Regions from separate parts of the Rhizorhabdus sp. GW822-FHT03C02 genome, predicted to be linked through region 2. Evidence: riboswitches for the same ligand, from Rfam matches in the RefSeq annotation. Region 2 holds a riboswitch; each other region holds the start of a gene.
The links. Region 2 has a riboswitch for cobalamin ahead of AC1RM6_RS20350 (TonB-dependent receptor plug domain-containing protein). Riboswitches for the same ligand answer to the same signal wherever they lie in the genome.

Region 1 (6,292 bases), on a different contig from region 2:
TCTCCGATTTCGGCAACAATAACGGCCTGATCGTCGGTGCGGCGATCGCCGACTGGCGCACCCGCGGGCTCGAAGACATCGAGGTCACCACCCGGATCGACGGCGCGCTGATCAAGTCGGGCGTGGCCAGCGCCTTCCCCGACGGCCTCATCGGTTCGGTGCGTTTCCTGATCGAGAATCTCGTCGGCCGCGGCTTTGCGATCGAGCCCGGCTGGTGGATTTCGAGCGGGGCGGTTACCGGTGTCCATCCGGTGCGGGTCGGCCAGACGGTCGAAGCCGATTTCGGACCGCTCGGCACGGTGACCTGCACCATCGCCGCCAGCCGGCCGAAAGGATAAGGTCGCACCAGGCGCCGCCAAGAGCGCCTGCGACGAACAGGAAATATCCGGGAGGATGAGGGTCGAGATGGAAACGCAACTCCCGAAGATCGGGCGCCACCGTTGGGTCGTGGTCTGGCTGCTCTTCGCCGCCACCGCGATCAACTATGTCGACCGCCAGATGATCGGGGTGCTCAAGCCCACCCTCTCGGCCGAACTCGGCTGGAACGAGACCGACTACGCCAATATCGTCTTCTGGTTCCAGGCGGCCTATGCGGTCGGCTATCTCGGCTTCGGCCGCATCGTCGACCTGATCGGTGCGCGGCTCGGCTATGGCATCGCCGTCACCATCTGGACGATCGCCCATGTCGCGCATGGCGGGGTCCATAGCGTCACCCAGTTCGCGCTCGCCCGCTTCGGGCTCGGCATCGGCGAATCGGGCAATTTCCCGGCGGGCATCAAGGCCGTCACCGAATGGTTTCCGCAGAAGGAGCGCGCCTTCGCGATCGGCCTGTTCAACGCCGGCGCCAATATCGGCGCGATCGTCACCCCGCTGCTCGTGCCGTGGCTCACCATCACCTATGGCTGGCGGATGGCGTTCGTCGTCACCGGCGTGCTCGGCGTCGCCTGGCTCGCCGCCTGGTTGGTCTTCTACCGTCGCCCCGGCGAGCATCGCAAAGTCACCCAGGCCGAACTCGATTATATCCAGCAGGATCCGGTCGATCCGCTGGTCCCGATCGGCTGGGGCCGCCTGCTCGGCGTGCGCGAGACCTGGGCCTATGCGATCGGCAAATTCTGCATCGACCCGATCTGGTGGTTCTTCCTGTTCTGGCTGCCCGGCTATCTCGGCAAGCGCTACGGGCTCGACCTCGTCAGCTTCGGGCCGCCGCTGGTGGCGATCTACATCCTGTCCGACGGCGGCAGCATCTTCGGCGGCTGGATGTCGAGCCGGCTGATCAAGGCGGGGCGCACCGTCAATGCCGCGCGCAAACTGACCATGCTGGTCTGCGCGATCGCGGTGCTGCCGATCTTCTTCGCGCAGGACATCGACAATCTCTGGGTCGCGGTCCTCGTGATCGGCATCGCCACCGCCGCGCACCAGGCCTTCTCAGCCAATCTCTACACCCTGCCGTCGGATCTGTTCCCGCGCGGCGCGGTCGGGTCGGTGGTCGGCATCGGCGGCACGATCGGCGCGGTCGGCGGCATGGCGATGGCCAAAACTGCCGGCTATGTGCTCGACACCTTCGGCAGCTACACGCCCCTTTTCGCGGTGGCCGGAAGCGCCTATTTGATCGCTCTGCTCGCGGTGCACGTGCTGTCGCCCCGGCTCGAGCGGGTAAGCGTGGAGGACTGACGTGTCGGTGGTGAAGGCGGTCCGGGTCGACCCGGCGGACAATGTAGCGGTAGCGCTAACATCGATCGATCGCGGCACCGCGCTGACGATCGACGGCATCGACCTGACCGTCGCCGACGACATCCCCTCGGGCCATAAATTCGCGCTGCGGCCGATCGCCGCCGGCGAGCCGGCGGTCCGCTACGGCTTTCCCTTCGGCCGCGCGACCGCGCCGATCGCGGTCGGCGAGCATGTCCACAGCCATGACGTCGAAACGATGCTCGGGATCGACGGCGCCACCGACTATGCCGGGCCGCCGGCGCCGCGCGCGCCGACCGGCACGGCGCGGACCTTCGCGGGCTATCGCCGCGCCGACGGGTCGGCGGGCACCCGCAATGAGATCTGGATCATCCCGACCGTCGGCTGCGTCGGCCGCACCTCCGAACGCCTCGCGGCGCTCGCCGGCCGCGACCTGCCGCCCGGGATCGACGGCATCCACGCCTTCCCGCATCCGTTCGGCTGCTCGCAGTTGAGCGACGATCTCAGCGGCACCACCCGGCTGATCGCCGCGCTCGCCTGCCATCCCAATGCCGGCGGGGTGCTGCTGATCGGGCTCGGCTGCGAGTCGAACCAGCTCAGGCTGGTGCTCGACCAGATCCCCCCCGAACGCCGCGCCAGAATTCGCACTATCGGTGCCCAGACATCGCCCGATGAAATCACCGAAGGCCTTGATCTCATTGCCGAACTCGCCGCGATCGCCGCCGGCGACAAACGCGAAAATATGCCGATTTCCGCACTTCGCATCGGCGTGAAGTGCGGCGGCTCCGATGGTCTCTCGGGCCTCACCGCCAACCCGCTGATCGGTCGCGTCGCCACCGCGGTCGGCGACGCCGGCGGCGCGGTCGTGCTGACCGAGATCCCCGAGATGTTCGGCGCCGAGCAGATCCTGCTCGACCGCTGCGTCGACCGCACCCGCTTCGACGAGCTCACCGGCCTCGTCGCCCGCTTCAAGCGCTACTTCACCGACCATGGCGAGCCGGTCTCGGAGAACCCCAGCCCCGGCAACATCAAGGGCGGCATCACCACCCTCGAGGAGAAGTCGCTCGGCGCGGTCCAGAAGGGCGGCGCGGTGCCGGTGACCGAGGTGCTGCCTTATGCCGGCCGCGCGACCCGGTCCGGGCTCGCGATCGTCGAGGGGCCCGGCAACGACGCGGTCTCGACCACCGCGCTCGCTGCCGCCGGCGCGACCATCACCCTGTTCTCCACCGGGCGCGGCACCCCGCTCGGCAGCCCGGTGCCGACCCTCAAGATCGCCTCGAACAGCGCGCTCGCCGCCGCCAAGCCGAACTGGATCGACTTCGACGGCGGCGCCGCGCTGAGCGCGGGAATGGCCCCGACCGCCGAGGCGCTGCTCGACCTCGTCATCGCCACCGCCTCGGGCGCGCCCGCGCGCAACGAGACCAACGACGAGCGCGGCATCGCCATCTGGAAGCGCGGCGTCACCCTTTAAGATCTGTTGGCATTTCCGATCGCCGAGGCTATGCCGCCCCGCGAAGGCCGGAGAAATCCGGCCCTCATAGATCGCGCCGGTGCCTCGAAAGAGGCTTAAAATGGGAACGCGGTGAGGACGGCTTCGGCCGACCGAATCCGGGGCTGTCCCTGCAACTGTAAGCGGCGAGCGCGATGCACATCGGTCCCTCCCACGGAGGAAGGACCAGCCACTGGGCCGGACGCTAAGTCATGCGAGGCCTGGGAAGGCCGTGTATCAAGCGATGACCCGCGAGCCAGGAGACCTGCCGGCGTCTGGTCGCTCTTGCCTTGGTCCAGGGGATGGCCGCGGCACGGTGAACTCCGTCTGAGCGACGAACGAGCGGCGGGGGCCGCATCGGAGACGTGCGTCGGCCGCCCATGGCGCCCGGCCGATGCGCGGCGCCGACCGTTCGTGAACGGCACGTCCCCGTCCTGTCGCACAGGCGCCGGGGGACTTTGCATGTTTTCCTTGAACAGGACTTTCCACACAAGCCTGGTCGCGGCTCTGGCCACGGCTCCGACCATCGCCCATGCCGAAGAGGCCGTCGCCGATGCCGACGCGATCGTCGTCACCGGCGTCATCGATCCGTTGCGCCTGACCGAGAAGTCCGAAGGGGCCAGCCGGCTCGGCCTGACCGCGCTGCAGACGCCGGCCAGCGTCGAGACGATCGACGGCGACGCGATCCGGCTGCGCGGCGACCTCACCATCCAGGACGCCGCCGCCCGCGCGACCGGCATCGTCAACACTTCCGGCGTGTTCGGCTACGGCCTGTCGGCGCGCGGCTTCACTGGCCAGAATTCGGTGATGCAGCTCTATGACGGCATGCGGATGTACAACAACACGCTGACCTTCCCGGCCGATCCGTGGATGGCCGAGCGGGTCGAGATCCTGCGCGGGCCGGCCTCGGTGCTCTATGGCGAGGGCGCGATCGGCGGCGCGGTCAATGTCGTGCGCAAGCAGCCGACCGACACGCCCCAGGCCGGCGCGCGCTTCGGCCTCGCCTCGTTCGGCAGCTACACCATCGCCGGCGGCAGCGGCGGACCGCTCGGCGATAAGCTCGGCTACCGGGTCGATGCCAGCTACAAGAGTTCGGACGGCTGGATGCAGCGCGGCCATTCGAACGCGCTGTCGCTGTCGGGCGCGCTGCGCTTCAAGCCGGTCGACGATCTCGCCATCACTTTGTCGCACGACTTCAGCACCCAGCGCCCGCGCACCTGGTTCGGGGTGCCGCTGGTCGACGGCAAGCTCGACCGGTCGATCCGCAAGAACAACTACAACGTCACCGATGCCAGGCTGCGCTTCCGCGACAATTGGAGCCAGGCCAAGGTCGCGTGGACCCCCGCCGAGGATGTCACCATCCAGAGCGACGTCTATCATCTGTGGGCCAACAAATATTGGCACAATGCCGAGAACGTCACCTATGTGCCGGCCGCCGGCACCACCCCGGCGAAGGTCCGCCAGTCGAGCTTCCTCGAACTCTACCATATCCAGAAGCAGACCGGGAACCGCACTACGATCAGCCTCGGCCAGAGTATCGCGGGCATCGAGAATCACGCGGTGATCGGCTTCGACGTCAACCGGATCAGCTACAAGAATGTCAGCAATTCGGGGAACAACGCGACCCGGCTGGTCGACGTCTACAACCCGGTCGTCGGCGGCTTCATCGACCAGACCGGCGCGGCCGCGACCAAGCCGCGCTACACCAACGACATCCACCAATATTCGGTGTTCGGCGAGGATCGGCTGGTCCTCGATCCCAAATTCTCGCTGGTCGGCGGGCTGCGCTACGACCGGCCGAAGATCCGCAAGACCGACTATGTGAATGCCGCGAACAATTTCACCGGCATCCCCGACGCGGTGACCTGGCGGGTCGGCGCGGTCTACAACCCGGTCGAGACGCTGTCGCTCTACGGCCAATATGCGACCGCGGCCGATCCGGTCGGCGCGCTGGTGTCGACCAGCCTCGCCCAGAGCAGCTTCGACCTGTCGACCGGCCGCCAATATGAGGTCGGCATCAAGCATATCTTCTGGGGCAGCCGCGGCCAGTGGACCTTCGCCGCCTATGGCATCGTCAAGAAGAAGCTGCTGACCTCGGACCCGCTGATCCCGACGATCCAGGTCCAGGTCGGCCAGCAATCGTCGAAGGGGCTCGAGGCATCGCTGTTCATCGAACCGATCCGCCATCTCGGCATCACCGCCAACGGATCGATCCTCAAGGCGCGCTACGACGACTTCGCCGAATCGGTCGGCGGGGTGCGCTTCCAGCGCGCGGGCAACCGGCCGACCAACGTCGCCGCGAAGACCGCCAACCTGTTCCTGAGCTGGGAGTTCGCCGACGGCTGGGTCGCCGATGGCGGCCTGTCCTATGTCGGCAAGCGTTACCAGGACGCCGCCAATACCCGGCTGATCCCGTCCTACACCGTCACCGACATCGGCATTCGCTGGCAGTTCGTCGAGCAGGCGAGCCTCGGCGTGCGGGTGCGCAACCTGTTCGACGAGACCTATGTCCGGTCGACCTACGGCGCGACCCAATGGGTGCTCGGCGATCCCCGTGCGGTCGAGGCGTCGATCAATGTCGCGTTCTGACCGCGTGCCGTTCGCTCATATTGGGCGTCAGGCGAAGCGGTGGCTCTATCTGGGCCATCGCTGGTCGGGGATCATCCTGTGCCTGCTCTTCGCGATCTGGTTCGTGTCGGGGGTGGTGATGATGTACGTCCCCTTCCCGTCGTTCCGCGCGCCCGAGCGGATCGCGGGGGCGCCGCCGATCGACTGGACGCGGGTGCGGATCGCCCCCGACGCCGCGCTGCGATCGATCGGCGCGACGACCGCCTTCCCGTCGGAAATGCGGATCGAGACGACCGCGGACGAGCCGGTCTATCGCTTCACCACCGAGGACGGGCGCCGCGCGGTCTCGGCCGAGACCGGCCGCGAGGTCGGCCCGGTCACGGCCGGCCGCGCTGCGGCAATCGCCAGCGCCTTCGCCCATGCCCCCGTCGCCGCGGTCGCGCCGGTCGATCACGACCAATGGGTGGTGACCAAGGCCTATGCGAAGATCGCGCCCTTCTGGCGGGTGCGGATGGCCGATGGCGCCGCGACCGATATCTATGTCGC
Region 2 (6,292 bases):
TCCTATGTGTTCGACCGCCGCGTCCGCACGCTCGCGCAGCGTCTGGCCGAAATGCAGCACGCGCATCATGATCTGGTCGCCGCCAGCACGGCGGTACGACTCGACCATTTCCACACGATGGAAAGCGTGATGCTGAAGGGAGCGACGGTCGCCGTGCGATCGTTCGCCGATCAGGTGAGGGCCGAACGCGGGGTGCGATCGGGATCGGTCAATCTGCTGATGGTCGAAACCCATCATCATCATGACGGCACCGATCATGCCCATGACGGCGTGGCGCATCTGTCTCCGCTCAACTGAGGTACGATGGAAGCGCTTCGGTGACGCCGCCGGGGGGCGGCGCCACCAGGCGACGCGAACGCAACCTCCGCAGGCCACGACGGCAGCGCGGCCCACATCATGTGCTTAGCTCAACTGGCTTAACATCCGCTGACGATGATATCCGACCAATCGCTCCGGCAGTTCAGGCTTCGGGCCCGAACATATCGCTGTCATTCTTTCGCACCGGAACACCCGCGCCGAGCACGACACCTATGCCAGCGCCTGCGATCAGACCGAGACCGGCATCGCCAAGTATCGCTCCTAACAAAAGTCCGATGCCGGCACCGGCAATAAGTCCGAAAGATGCGTTTCTCATCATGACGGCCGCCTTCCGAATGCATGGTGCAGCCGCGTTTATGGCCTCGAACATCTGATTACCATGAATCGCGGTGGCCACCCAGCCCTTGCCCGCACATGGCAGCGCCCGGCCGAGGGCAATTCTATACCGGCTTGCGCCGCCGCATGATCTCGATTATCCGCCGACCCGCTCGTTGGTGGAGAAGCCTCCGCGAACGGGCGAAGATCGCGCCGGTGCCCCGAAAGGGGCTTAAAACGGGAATGCGGTGCGGATGGTTCGCCGTCCAAATCCGCAGCTGTCCCTGCAACTGTAAGCGGTGAGCGCGATGCATAGGTGCGGACGGGCATGACGCCCGAGCCGCCAGCCACTGGGCCGGACGCTAAGTCATGCGAGGCCTGGGAAGGCCATGCATCAAGCGATGACCCGTGAGCCAGGAGACCTGCCGGCGTCTGGTCGCTCTTGCCTTGGTCCAGGGGATGGCCGCGGCACGGTGAACTCCGTCTGAGCGACGAACGAGCGGCTGGGGCCGCATCGGAGACGTGCGTCGGCCGCCCATGGCGTCCGGTCGATGCAGGCCGCCGACCGTTCGAGAACGGCACGCCCCCGCCCGAAGTCGTGTGACGCCGACGGGGGTAATGGAATGAACAAGTCTCTGGTTTCGGCGCTGGCCCTGATGGCGGCGCCCGCTTTCGCACAAGGCAATCCCACCCAGCCGACCACCGACGACAGCGGCGACACGATCGTCGTGACTGCGTCGCGATCGGGTGACGCGGTGCCGGTCAGTCAGCTCGGCGGATCGATTACGGTGCTCGATGCCCAGGCACTCGACCAGCGCCAGACCCGCATCGTCTCCGACATATTGCGCGACGTCCCCGGCGTCGCGGTCAACCGCACCGGCGCGGTTGGCGGCCTGACCCAACTGCGCCTGCGCGGCAGCGAGGGCAATCATGTCCTCGTCCTGATCGACGGCATCAAGGCGTCGGATCCCTATTATGGCGAATATGATTTCGGTACGCTCATCGCCGACGACGCCGCCAGGATCGAGATATTGCGCGGCCAGCAATCGGCACTCTACGGCTCCGACGCGATCGGCGGCGTCATCCAATATATCACCCTGACCGGCGCCGAGGCGCCGGGCGTCAGCCTGCGCGCCGAAGGCGGATCGTTCGAGACCGGCAGCGCCGCGGCGCGGGTCGCCGGTGTCTCGGGCACCCTCGATTATGCGCTGTCGTCGTCTTATTATCACACCGGTGGAACGCCGACCGCGCGCTTCGGCACCCGCGATGTCGGATCGGACAGTGTCGGCGCCAGCGCCAAGCTGATCTGGACGCCGTCGGAGATCTTCAAGCTGACCGCGGTAGGCCGCTACAGCTATACCGACGCCGACACCAACAACAGCGAAAGCAATCCGGCGAGCCCGCTGTTCGGTTATACCGTCGACAGCCCCGGCACCTATTACAGGAACCGGGCCTTTTACGGGCTGGTCCGCGGCGAGCTTTCGTTGCTCGATGGGCGCTGGACGACCGCGCTCAGCGGCCAGATCGCCGACACAAGGCGCAAGGGCTATGACGCCGGCAGCTTCGACTATGGCGACAAGGGTCAGCGCTACAAGGGATCGCTCGAAAGCACGTTCCGCTTCGGCACCGACGGCATCAGGCACCGGCTGACTGCCGCCATCGACGTCGAGCGCGAACAGTTCCAGAATCTTACGCCTTTCTCCTTCGCCTTCCAGGGCAAGCGGCACACCGACAATGTCGGCATCGTCGGCGAATATAATGTCGTGGTGAACGACGCGCTGTCGCTCGGCGGTTCGGTGCGGCGCGACGAGAATGACCGCTTCGACGACGTCACCACCTGGCGGGGCGAGGCCAGCTACAAGTTCGATACCGGCACCCGCATCCGCGGCGCCTATGGCACCGGCGTCAAGAATCCGGGCTATTTCGAGCTTTATGGCTATTCGGACGGCCAATATATCGGCAACCCCAACCTCAAGCCCGAAAAGTCGAAGGGCTGGGAAGCCGGCATCGACCAGAGCTTCGCCGGCAACAAGGCGACGATCGGCGCGACCTGGTTCGACAGCAAGCTGACCGACGAGATCTACACCACCTATCCGGCACCGACCTTCGTCGCGACGCCGGGCAACCGCACGACCGACTCGAAGCAGCGCGGCCTCGAGGTCTTCGCCTCGGCGCGGCCGATCCAGCGGCTCCAGATCGATGCCGCGTTCACCTGGCTGCATGCGCGTGAGAATGGCGCGGTCGAGGTACGGCGGCCCGACTATATCGGCAGCCTCAATGTCACCATCTTCAGCAAGGACGAACGTTTCTCGGGAACCTTCACCGCGCGCTACAATGGGCGCCAGCAGGATGTCGCCTTCACCGACCCCAGCTATATCCCGGTCAGCGTGTCGCTTCAGGAATATGTGCTGATCAACCTCAATGCCGACTATAAGCTGACCGACAAAATCTCGATCTTCGGCCGGGTCGAAAATCTGCTCGACGAGCAATATGAGGAGGTGTTCAGTTTCGCCACCCCCGGTCGCGCGGCCTATGGCGGCGTCCGCGTCCGCTTCTGATGACGCGGATCGGGTTCAGGACCGGCCTGCTCGCCGCCGCACTGTCGACTTCGGTCGGCAGTGCGGCGCAGCCGCGTGTCATGCCGGCACGCACCGCGAAACCCATGCACGTCATGTCGATGAACCAGTGCACCGACCAGCTGGTTCTCGCCTTGCTGCCGCCCGGGCGGATCGCGTCGGTCACCTGGCTGTCGCGCAATCCCGACGGGTCATTGATGTATCGCGCGGCCGCAAGGGTCGGCATGAACCATGGCCTGTCCGAAGAGGTGGTCCGGCAGCGCCCCGATCTGGTGGTCGCCGGGAGCTTCACCACCCCCGCGACACGCGCCCTGCTGAAACGGCTCGGCTATCCGATGGTCGAGATCGACCATGCCGAGAGTTTCGAGGACATCAGGCGGATCACCCGCCAATTGGCCGCCGCGCTCGGTGAAACGGCGCGCGGCGAGGCGCTGATCGCGCGCATGGACCGCCGGCTCGCCGAGTTGGCCCGCCATCCGGGCCCCCGGCTGCGGGTCGCCGCCTGGGATGGCGCCGGATTCAACGCCAGCGATGGGTCGCTCTACAATGCCGTGCTCGAGGCCGCCGGTGCGGTGAATGTCGCCAACACGCCGCCTGCCAGCAGCTATGGCCGCCCCGATGTCGAAGTCCTGCTCCAGACCGCACCGACTCTGCTGGTCAAAGGCGCCGGGTTGGGGCGCAAGCCGGGTCTGCGCGACAATGTCGAGCGGCATCCGCTGGTCCGCCGCTATTGGGATGGTCCGCGCACGCTGACCATCCGCCAGGCCTATTATGTCTGCGGGACGCCGTTCGTCGCCGATGCCGCTTTCAGCCTGCGCACGGAACTGCGCGCGGCCGCGGCGCGCATCCGCGCCCCGCTGCCCTTCGCGCCAACGAGGACTTTATGAACCGCTGGCTTGTTCCCCTGCTGATCGCGCTGCTCGCCGGCGCATCGGCGATGTCGATCCTCGCCGGGACCGTGTGGCTTTCGCCCGGCCAGGCCTTCGGCGCGCTCTTCTCCGGTGATGCGACCCTCCCGAGCCTGATCGTCGGCGAGATTCGACTGCCGCGGCTGATCCTCGCGATCATGATCGGCGCGAGCCTGGGCTTGTCGGGGGCGGTCCTGCAGGGCCTGCTGCGCAATCCACTCGCCGAACCGGGCCTGCTCGGGGTCACCTCGGGTGCGTCGCTCGGGGCGGTGATCGCGATCTATTTCGGGTTCGCGACGAGCTTCGCCCTGGCGACGCCGCTGTTCGCGCTGACCGGCGCTTTCGCGACGGCGGGAATCGCACTGATCCTGTCGCGCGTCGGCGGCACCTTGTCGCTGATCCTGACCGGCGTCGCGATCAGCAGCATCTCGACGGCGCTGGTGATGCTCGCGCTCAACCTCGCCCCCAATCCCTATGCCGCCTATGAGATCATGACCTGGCTGATGGGATCGCTGACCGATCGCAGCTGGGATCATGTGTGGCTGGCCCTGCCCTTCGTGATCCCCGGCATCCTGCTCCTGCTGACCACGGGGCGGGCGCTCGACGCCCTGGCCCTGGGCGAGACCCAGGCCGAAAGCCTGGGGGTTCCGATCGCCCGCACGCGGCTGTTCGCGCTTCTCGGCACCGCATTGGCGGTCGGCGCGGCAACCTCGATATCGGGCTCGGTCGGCTTTGTCGGCCTGATGGGGCCGCATATCATCCGGCCGCTGGTCGGCCACCAGCCGCGGAAGATGCTTGTGCCGGCCATGCTGACCGGGGCGGTGCTCGTGACCTTCGCCGACATCGCGACCCGGACGCTCGTCTTCGGCGGCGCGCCGCTCAACGTCGGCGTCTTCACCAGCCTGATCGGGACACCCTTCTTCCTCTGGCTCGTCCTGCATGTGCGGAGGAAGACGGCATGAGCGCACTCGCTCTGCGATCGGTCAGCGCGAAGCGCGGCGACCGGGTGGTGATCGAGCAGATCACGACGATCTTCGCCGCCGGCCGCCTGACCGCGGTGATCGGCCCCAATGGCGCGGGCAAGAGCACGATGATCGAGGTCGCCGCCGGGCTGCTGGCGCCTGTCGACGGCCGCGTCGAACTGGGCGGCGAACCGCTCGCGGCGATCGGCCGCCGGCTTCTCGCCCGCCGCCGCGCCTATCTGCCGCAGCGTGCCGGGGTCGAATGGCCGATCAGCGTCGAACGGGTGGTGGCGCTCGGCCTGACGCCGTCGCTGCCGGCCTTCGGCGATCTGCCGCAGGCGATGCGGCCGGCGATCGACGAAGCATTGGCCGCGTGCGACCTCATCGACCTGCGCACGCGCCCGGCGACCGGCCTGTCGGGCGGTGAACTGGCGCGGGTGATGCTGGCGCGGGCGATCGTCGGCGATCCCGAATTGCTGATCGTCGACGAACCGACCGCGGGGCTCGATCCGCGCCATGCGATCGACGCCGCCAAGCGCTTGCGTGCGCGGGCCGATGCCGGCCGCACGGTGATCATGGCGATCCACGATCTCGACCTCGCATTGCGTTTCGCCGACGACATCGTCGCGATCCGCGCCGGTCGGCTGATCGCGGCAGGCCCGGTCACCGAGGTGATGACCGAAACCCTCCTCGGCGAACTCTACGACGTCCGCGTCCGCCTCGTCCGCGATGGCGACGGCGCCGCGATCCGCTTCCTCGATTGATGGGAGACATCATGTCATCGATCCATTTCGACCTGCTCGCCGATCTGGCGACCGATCCGGGCAACGGCTGGAGCATCGGCAGCTTCGGTGCGATCGGCGAGTTCATCCGCGACGCCGACGAGCCCGCCGATATCCGAACGGCGCCGGGCCTGATCGAGATCGCGACCGCTCGCGGGGCCATGCGGATCGCGCCCGCATCCGATTTGCGCCCGATCGCCTGGGACAGCCTGTCGGCGGACGGCGAAAGCTGGGGCCATGCGCTGGCGTTCTGCGTCGAGCGGCCGGCAACCGCGAACCGGACGATCGCGGCACTGGGCGCCGACGACGCGGCGATCCGCGATCGCGACCGCGGCGACCGGCTCTATGATCTCGGGGTCGGATCGGGCGCGGTGCGGATGTGCCTGCGCACGGCGGATGACGCGCTGATCGCGGCGCTCGACCGTGTCGAG
Region 3 (6,292 bases), on a different contig from region 2:
GGCGACGATCATGTCCTCACACGCTAGGCCATCCCCCGCCAGGCTCGCCGACGCGCTGCTGGTCGGCGCGCCGCGCTCGGGATCGGGCAAGACGATGGTGACGATCGGGCTCCAGCGCGCCTTCGCCCGGACCGGCCTCGCGGTCGGCGGCGCCAAATGCGGCCCCGACTATATCGATCCGGCCTTCCATTTGGCGGCAACCGGCCGGCCGTCGATCAACCTCGACGGCTTCGCGATGGACGCGACGGTGCTGCGGGGTCTGGCGGCGCGGATCGCCGGCGATGTCGACCTGGTGATCGCCGAGGGAGCGATGGGGCTGTTCGACGGCGCCCGGGTCGCCGATCGGTCGGGCGCCGCCGCCGATGTCGCACGGCTGGTCGACTGGCCGGTGCTGCTGGTGGTCGACGCCGCCTCCGCCGCCCAGTCGGTCGCAGCGGTCGCCCATGGCTGCGCGAGCTTTCCCGGCGCGCCGCGGATCGCCGGGGTCGTCGCCAACAATATCGCCAGCGCACGCCATGCGGCGATGGTCGAGGACGGCTTCGCGCGGATCGACCTGAAGCTGCTCGGGCTGATCGGCCGCGAGGAACGGCTCGTGCTGCCGTCGCGCCATCTGGGCTTGGTCCAGGCCGCGGAAACCGACGATCTCGACGCGCGGATCGATGCGATCGCCGACCGGGTCGCCGCCGGCTGCGACCTCGTGGCGATCCGCGCGGCGGCCGGCGCCACCCGGCCCGCGCCGCTGCCGCATGCGCCGATCACGCCGCCCGGACAGCGCATCGCGATCGCGCGCGATGCCGCCTTCGGTTTCCTCTACCCGCATCTGGTGGCGGGCTGGCGCGCGGCGGGGGCCGAACTGCATTTCTTCTCCCCGCTCGCCGACGAGGCCCCGCCCGGCGATTGCGACGCGTGCTGGCTCCCCGGCGGCTATCCCGAGCTTCATGCCGGCCGGCTTGCCGCCAACCGGCACTTCCTCGACGGCCTGCGCGGCTTCGCCGAACGGGCGCCGGTCCATGGCGAGTGCGGCGGCTATATGGTGCTCGGCCGCTCGATCGAGGACCGCGACGGCCGCACCCATGAGATGGCCGGGCTGCTACCGATCGCGACGAGCATCGCCCGCCCGAAGATGGTGCTGGGCTACAGGCGCGCCCGCTTCCGCACCGACACCGGCTTTGCACAGCCGGGCATCGAATATTTCGGGCATGAATATCATCATGCGACGATCGACGCCGAGGCCGGCGAACCGCTGGCCGACATGGCCGATGCCGAAGGGCGGCCATTGGCGCCCGCGGGTCATCGGGTCGGCCGGGTCACGGGGGGCTTCTTCCACCTGATCGCGTGATGATCGGAGGCATGCCAGCAGGCTTAGTTTTGAACCGTTCGTGTCGAGCGTAGTCGAGACACCTCGCGGTGGTGGAGCGCACCTGCGGCGCGCTCGACTTCGCTCGACACGAACGGAGAAGAGAGTCAGCTATTTCGCCTGGTGGTGTTGACCGTCCAATTGTTGACCATCACCGCAGCCCCAGTGCCGCCGCCAGCGCCAGCGCGAAACGGTCCACCGCCGCCGCGTCGGCACTCGCGAAACCGACGAGCAGTCCCGACAGCGGCGGGCCGAGGCTCATCCCCGACAGGAACGGCACGCTATAGCCCGCCGCCGCCAGCCGGGCCGCGACCGCGGCATCGTCGACCGCGGGATCGAATCGGATCGGCAGTTGCAGCCCGCCGAGCGGCGGGGCGATCGTCACCGCGCCGCCGCAATGCGCAGCGATCGCCGCGGCCAGCGCGTCGGCGCGGGCCTGGTAGACGCCGCTGATCCGGTTGAGATGCGCGCGATACTGGCCGCCATCGATGAAGTCGGCGAAGGCGGCCTGGGCATGGACGTTGACGAGCAGGCCGAGATTGCGCTGCACTTCGACCAGCCGTGCGGCCAGCGCCGACGGCACCGCCAGCCATGCCATGCGCAGCCCGGGCAGCAGCGACTTGGCGACGGTGCCGATATAGACGACCTCGCCCGCCTCCCCCAGCGCATGGAGCGCGGGGATCGGGCGGCCGCTCCACAGAAACTCGCTGTCATAATCATCCTCGATCACGATCGCGCCATGACGGCGGGCCGCGGCGAGCAGGGCGGTGCGCCGCGCGAGACTCATCCGCACGCCCGTAGGATATTGGTGCGATGGGGTGGTGTAGATCAGCCGCGGCACGCTCGTCATCGCGGCGATGTCGGCGCCGTCGGCATCGACCGGCATCGGATCAAGCGTCATCCCCGGAAAGGCCGCGCGTGCGCCGAGATAGCCCGGATCCTCGATCCACACCGTCTCGCGCGGATCGGCGAGCGCCTGCCCGAGCATCGCCAGCGCCGACTGCACCGTCGGCACCACCAGCAACTGGTCGGGCTTCACCACCACGCCGCGCGCCTCGGCGAGATAGCGGGCGAGCGCGGCGCGCAGAACCGGCAGGCCGTCGCCATGGTCGTAGAGCATCGCCTTGCCGTCGAGCATCCGCGTCGCCCGGCGCAACGCGCGCGCCCACAGATCGCGCGGGAACAGCGCGACATCGGGCTGGCCCGGCCGCATCGCTCCACCGGTACCGGCATAGGCCAGGGCATGGCGATCGGCCGCGAGCGCGGTGCCGCGCGCCGACAGGCTTATCTCGACGGGCTGCGACGTGGGTGCGGTCCGCAACGCCGGCGCCTGCGCACGCAGCATCGGCGCCGCGCCCGCGCCGACATCGACGATCGCTTCACCGCGCAGCAACTCGTACGCGGCGGTCACCGTATTGCGTGACACGGCGAGCGCGCCGGCCAATGCGCGCGACGATGGCAACGGGCCAGGGGTGGCGATCCGACCGCTACGTGCGCCGTCGCGGATCTGGCGATAGATCTGCTCGGCGAGCGGGACGCGCGATCCGCGCGCGAGGTTGATCCATCCGGCGAGCGGCGATCCGGCAGACACTGGCACCTCGCAATTTCCAAAAGCTGATCTTTGACCAGACCAGTCGCTGAGGCAAGAGGCGCGGATCGCCAACAGGAGCCCGACCATGACCGCGCGTCCCGATCATCTGCCCCGCTACGCCATCGCCCGTCAGCAGCGCCGCGCGCGCTATGACGAGGCGACCGTCCACGCGATCCTCGACCAGGGGCTGGTCGCGCATGTCGGCTTCGTCGCGTCGGACCGGCCGATGGTGATGCCGATGGCCTATGGCCGCGACGGGTCGACGCTCTACATCCATGGCGCCAGCACGACGCGGATCATCAAGGGGGTCGCCGAGGCGATGCCGGTCTGCCTGACGGTGACGCTGGTCGACGGCATCGTCGTCGCGCGATCGGCCTTCCACCATTCGATGAACTATCGCAGCGTGGTCGTGCATGGCAGCGCGCGCCATGTCACCGACGCCGACGAGCATGACCATGCGCTGCGGATCATCACCGAGCATCTGCTGCCGGGCCGCTGGGACGAGGTGCGCCCGATGCTGGCCAAGGAGCGCAAGGCGACGGGGGTGCTGGCGCTGCCGATCGAGGCCGCGTCGGCGAAGGTCCGCGACGGCGCCCCGATCGACGACGACGAGGATTATGCGACGCCGTTCTGGGCGGGCATCGTCCCCGTCACCACCGCGCTCGGCCGTCCGGTCGACGACAACCGGATCGTCGAGGGCACCCCGCTGCCCGCCTCGCTGGCCGCCGCGCGGCGCAAGTTCGCGTAGCGGATGGCCGGAAATGTTGATCCGTTCGTGTCGAGCGTAGTCGAGACACCCCGCGGTGGTGGAGCGTGTCTCGACTACGCTCGACACGAACGGAAATAGGGCGAACCGTTTCGACCAGGAACGCCCCGCGTCGCCCCTTGATCGGCCGGGCCAAAGCCCCTACCCCGCCGCGTGCGACAGGTTCCCCGGAAGGGGATCAAAAGGGAATGGGGTCTGAAGCCCCGGCTGCCCCTGCAACTGTGAGCGGTGAGCCATCGGGCCATATGCCATTGGGACGCCATGTCCTGAGAAGGCGGCCCGAACCGGCATCGACCCGCGAGCCAGGAGACCTGCCGGTCGCGGTCGTTCTTCGTCCGGACAGGGTGTGCCGGCCGAACGGGGTTTGACCTCGCGCAACGACAAGGCGCCGTGCGGGCAAGCGCGGATGCGGGGCGGTTCCGCATCGGCACGATCCCGACCGGCAAGATGTCAGATCTGCCGAGGACCGACCAATGGACCCTATGCCTGCCGACCCCCTGTTCGCCCTGCCCGTCCGGCGCGCCTGACGATGCTGCGCAAGGTCGAACCCGGCCCGGCGGTGGTCGCCTGCAACACCTGCCGCCTTTCGGCCGATGCCCGCGACGACGACGAGGGGGTGCGCGGCGGCGCGCGGCTGGTCGAGGCGCTGCACCGGGTCAAGGCCAGCGATCCGCGCTATGACGGGGTCGCGGTGCAGGAAATGCCCTGCCTGTTCGCGTGCACCGAGTTTTGCACGGTCCATCTGCGCGCGCCCGCCAAGGTCGGCTATGTGCTCGGCCGCTTCACCCCCGACGACGAGGCCGCGCAGGCGATCCTCGATTATGCGGTCCATTATGCCGCGTCGGAGCATGGCCGGGTCCCCTTTCGCGACTGGCCGCAAGGCGTCAAAGGCCATTTCATCACCCGTTCCCCTCCCGATGGATATGTTGCCGAATGACCTGTTTTCCGACGATCGCCGCGTTCGAAGCCGCGCTGGCCAGCCTCACCCCGCCCAATGACCGCTCGGTCGCGGCGGCGCGCACGCGCCAGGCCCAGCTCACCAAGCCGGCGGGCTCGCTCGGCCGGCTCGAGGATGTCGCGATCTTCCTGGCCGGCTGGCAGGGCCGCGAACGGCCGGCGATCGCCAGCGGGCGCGCCGCGATCTTCGCGGGCAATCATGGCGTGACCGTCCACGGAGTCAGCGCCTTTCCGGCGGCGGTGACCGCACAGATGGTCGCCAATTTCGAGGCCGGCGGTGCTGCGATCAACGCGCTGGCGGGCGCCGCCGGGCTCGAACTCAAGGTCGTCGCGATCGATCTCGACCGGCCGACCGCCGATTTCACCGTCGCCGCGGCGATGGAGGTCGCCGAATGCCTCGACGCGCTGTCGGCGGGGGCCGAGGTGGTCGAGCCGGGACTCGATCTGCTCGTCGTCGGCGAGATGGGAATCGGCAATTCGACCGCCGCCGCCGCCTTGTGCGCGCGCAGCTTCGGCGGCACCGCCGCCGACTGGGTCGGCCCCGGTACCGGGGTCGATGGCGACGGCATCGGCCGCAAGGTCGCGGTCGTCGACCGCGCGATCGCCTTCCATGCCGATGCGCCGGCGACGCCGTTCGAGACGCTGCGGCGGGTTGGCGGCCGCGAGATCGCGGCGATCGCCGGCGCGGTGGTGCGGGCGCGCCAGCTCGGGGTTCCGGTGGTGCTCGACGGCTTCATCAGCGGATCGGCGGTGGCGCCGCTGAAGGCGCTCCATCCCGGCATCACCGACCATATCCTCGCCGGACATCGATCGGCCGAACCCGGCCATGTCCGGTTGCTCGAACGGCTGGGCCTCGAACCGCTGATCGATCTCGGCATGCGGCTGGGCGAGGGCAGCGGCGCCGCGGTCGCGGTCGCGGTGATCCGCGCGGCGATCGCCGCCCACAACGGCATGGCGACCTTCGCCGAAGCCGGGGTCTCCGACAAGGAAGCGGTGCCGGCAGACGGATGACCGCCTTCCTGCTGCACCTGCTGCGCCACGGCGCGCCCGAGACGCCGGGACGGATGATGGGCCGCACCGATGGCGCGCCGACCCCGGCCGGAATCGCCGCCTGTGTCGATCAGGCGGCCGATCTCGCGGTCGACCGGCTGATCGCATCGGACCTCGCACGGACGCGGCTGGCCGGCGACGCGATCGCGGCGACGCTGGCGGTGCCGCTCGGCATCGATCCGCGCTGGCGCGAACTCGATTTCGGCGCGTGGGACGGGCTGTCGAGCGCGGACGTCGATCCGTCGGCGATCGGCCGATTCTGGGACGATCCCGACGCCAATCCGCCGCCGGACGGCGAGCGCTGGTCGGCGCTGACCGCCCGGGTCGGATCGGCGATCGCCGACCTGGCGCCGCTGCCGACCCTGGTCGTCACCCATGGCGGGGCGATGCGCGCCGCGCTGGCGGTGCTGTGCGGGTTCGACCAACGCCAGATCTGGGCGTTCGAGCTCGGCTATGCGTCGCTGCTGTCGCTCAAGGTCTGGCCGGGCGACACCCCGTCGGCGCAGATCGTCGGGCTATGGCCATGAGGGGCCTGGTGATCGCGGTCCAGTTCCTCACCCGCCTGCCGACG

Region 1: linked by a shared signal. The riboswitch ahead of AC1RM6_RS23575 (TonB-dependent receptor) and the one ahead of AC1RM6_RS20350 (TonB-dependent receptor plug domain-containing protein) in region 2 are both predicted to bind cobalamin.
Region 3: linked by a shared signal. The riboswitch ahead of AC1RM6_RS23525 (DUF1636 domain-containing protein) and the one ahead of AC1RM6_RS20350 (TonB-dependent receptor plug domain-containing protein) in region 2 are both predicted to bind cobalamin.

What each region holds. Positions count from the first base shown of each region.
Region 1 covers NZ_JBXANN010000011.1:215,354-221,645, reverse strand. The annotation lists gene AC1RM6_RS23590 (2-keto-4-pentenoate hydratase) at 1-338, shown strand, start outside; gene AC1RM6_RS23585 (MFS transporter) at 406-1,671, shown strand; gene AC1RM6_RS23580 (UxaA family hydrolase) at 1,673-3,160, shown strand; cobalamin riboswitch at 3,221-3,465, shown strand; gene AC1RM6_RS23575 (TonB-dependent receptor) at 3,641-5,767, shown strand; gene AC1RM6_RS23570 (PepSY domain-containing protein) at 5,754-6,292, shown strand, end outside.
Region 2 covers NZ_JBXANN010000008.1:276,097-282,388, forward strand. The annotation lists gene nikR (nickel-responsive transcriptional regulator NikR) at 1-297, shown strand, start outside; gene AC1RM6_RS20345 (hypothetical protein) at 461-715, opposite strand; cobalamin riboswitch at 831-1,077, shown strand; gene AC1RM6_RS20350 (TonB-dependent receptor plug domain-containing protein) at 1,257-3,191, shown strand; gene AC1RM6_RS20355 (ABC transporter substrate-binding protein) at 3,191-4,096, shown strand; gene AC1RM6_RS20360 (FecCD family ABC transporter permease) at 4,093-5,079, shown strand; gene AC1RM6_RS20365 (ABC transporter ATP-binding protein) at 5,076-5,843, shown strand; gene AC1RM6_RS20370 (DUF6925 family protein) at 5,855-6,292, shown strand, end outside.
Region 3 covers NZ_JBXANN010000011.1:200,926-207,217, reverse strand. The annotation lists gene bluB (5,6-dimethylbenzimidazole synthase) at 1-27, shown strand, start outside; gene AC1RM6_RS23540 (cobyrinic acid a,c-diamide synthase CobB) at 11-1,339, shown strand; gene pdxR (MocR-like pyridoxine biosynthesis transcription factor PdxR) at 1,509-2,954, opposite strand; gene AC1RM6_RS23530 (pyridoxamine 5'-phosphate oxidase family protein) at 3,034-3,696, shown strand; cobalamin riboswitch at 3,858-4,047, shown strand; gene AC1RM6_RS23525 (DUF1636 domain-containing protein) at 4,244-4,651, shown strand; gene cobT (nicotinate-nucleotide--dimethylbenzimidazole phosphoribosyltransferase) at 4,648-5,682, shown strand; gene AC1RM6_RS23515 (histidine phosphatase family protein) at 5,679-6,248, shown strand; gene AC1RM6_RS23510 (adenosylcobinamide-GDP ribazoletransferase) at 6,245-6,292, shown strand, end outside.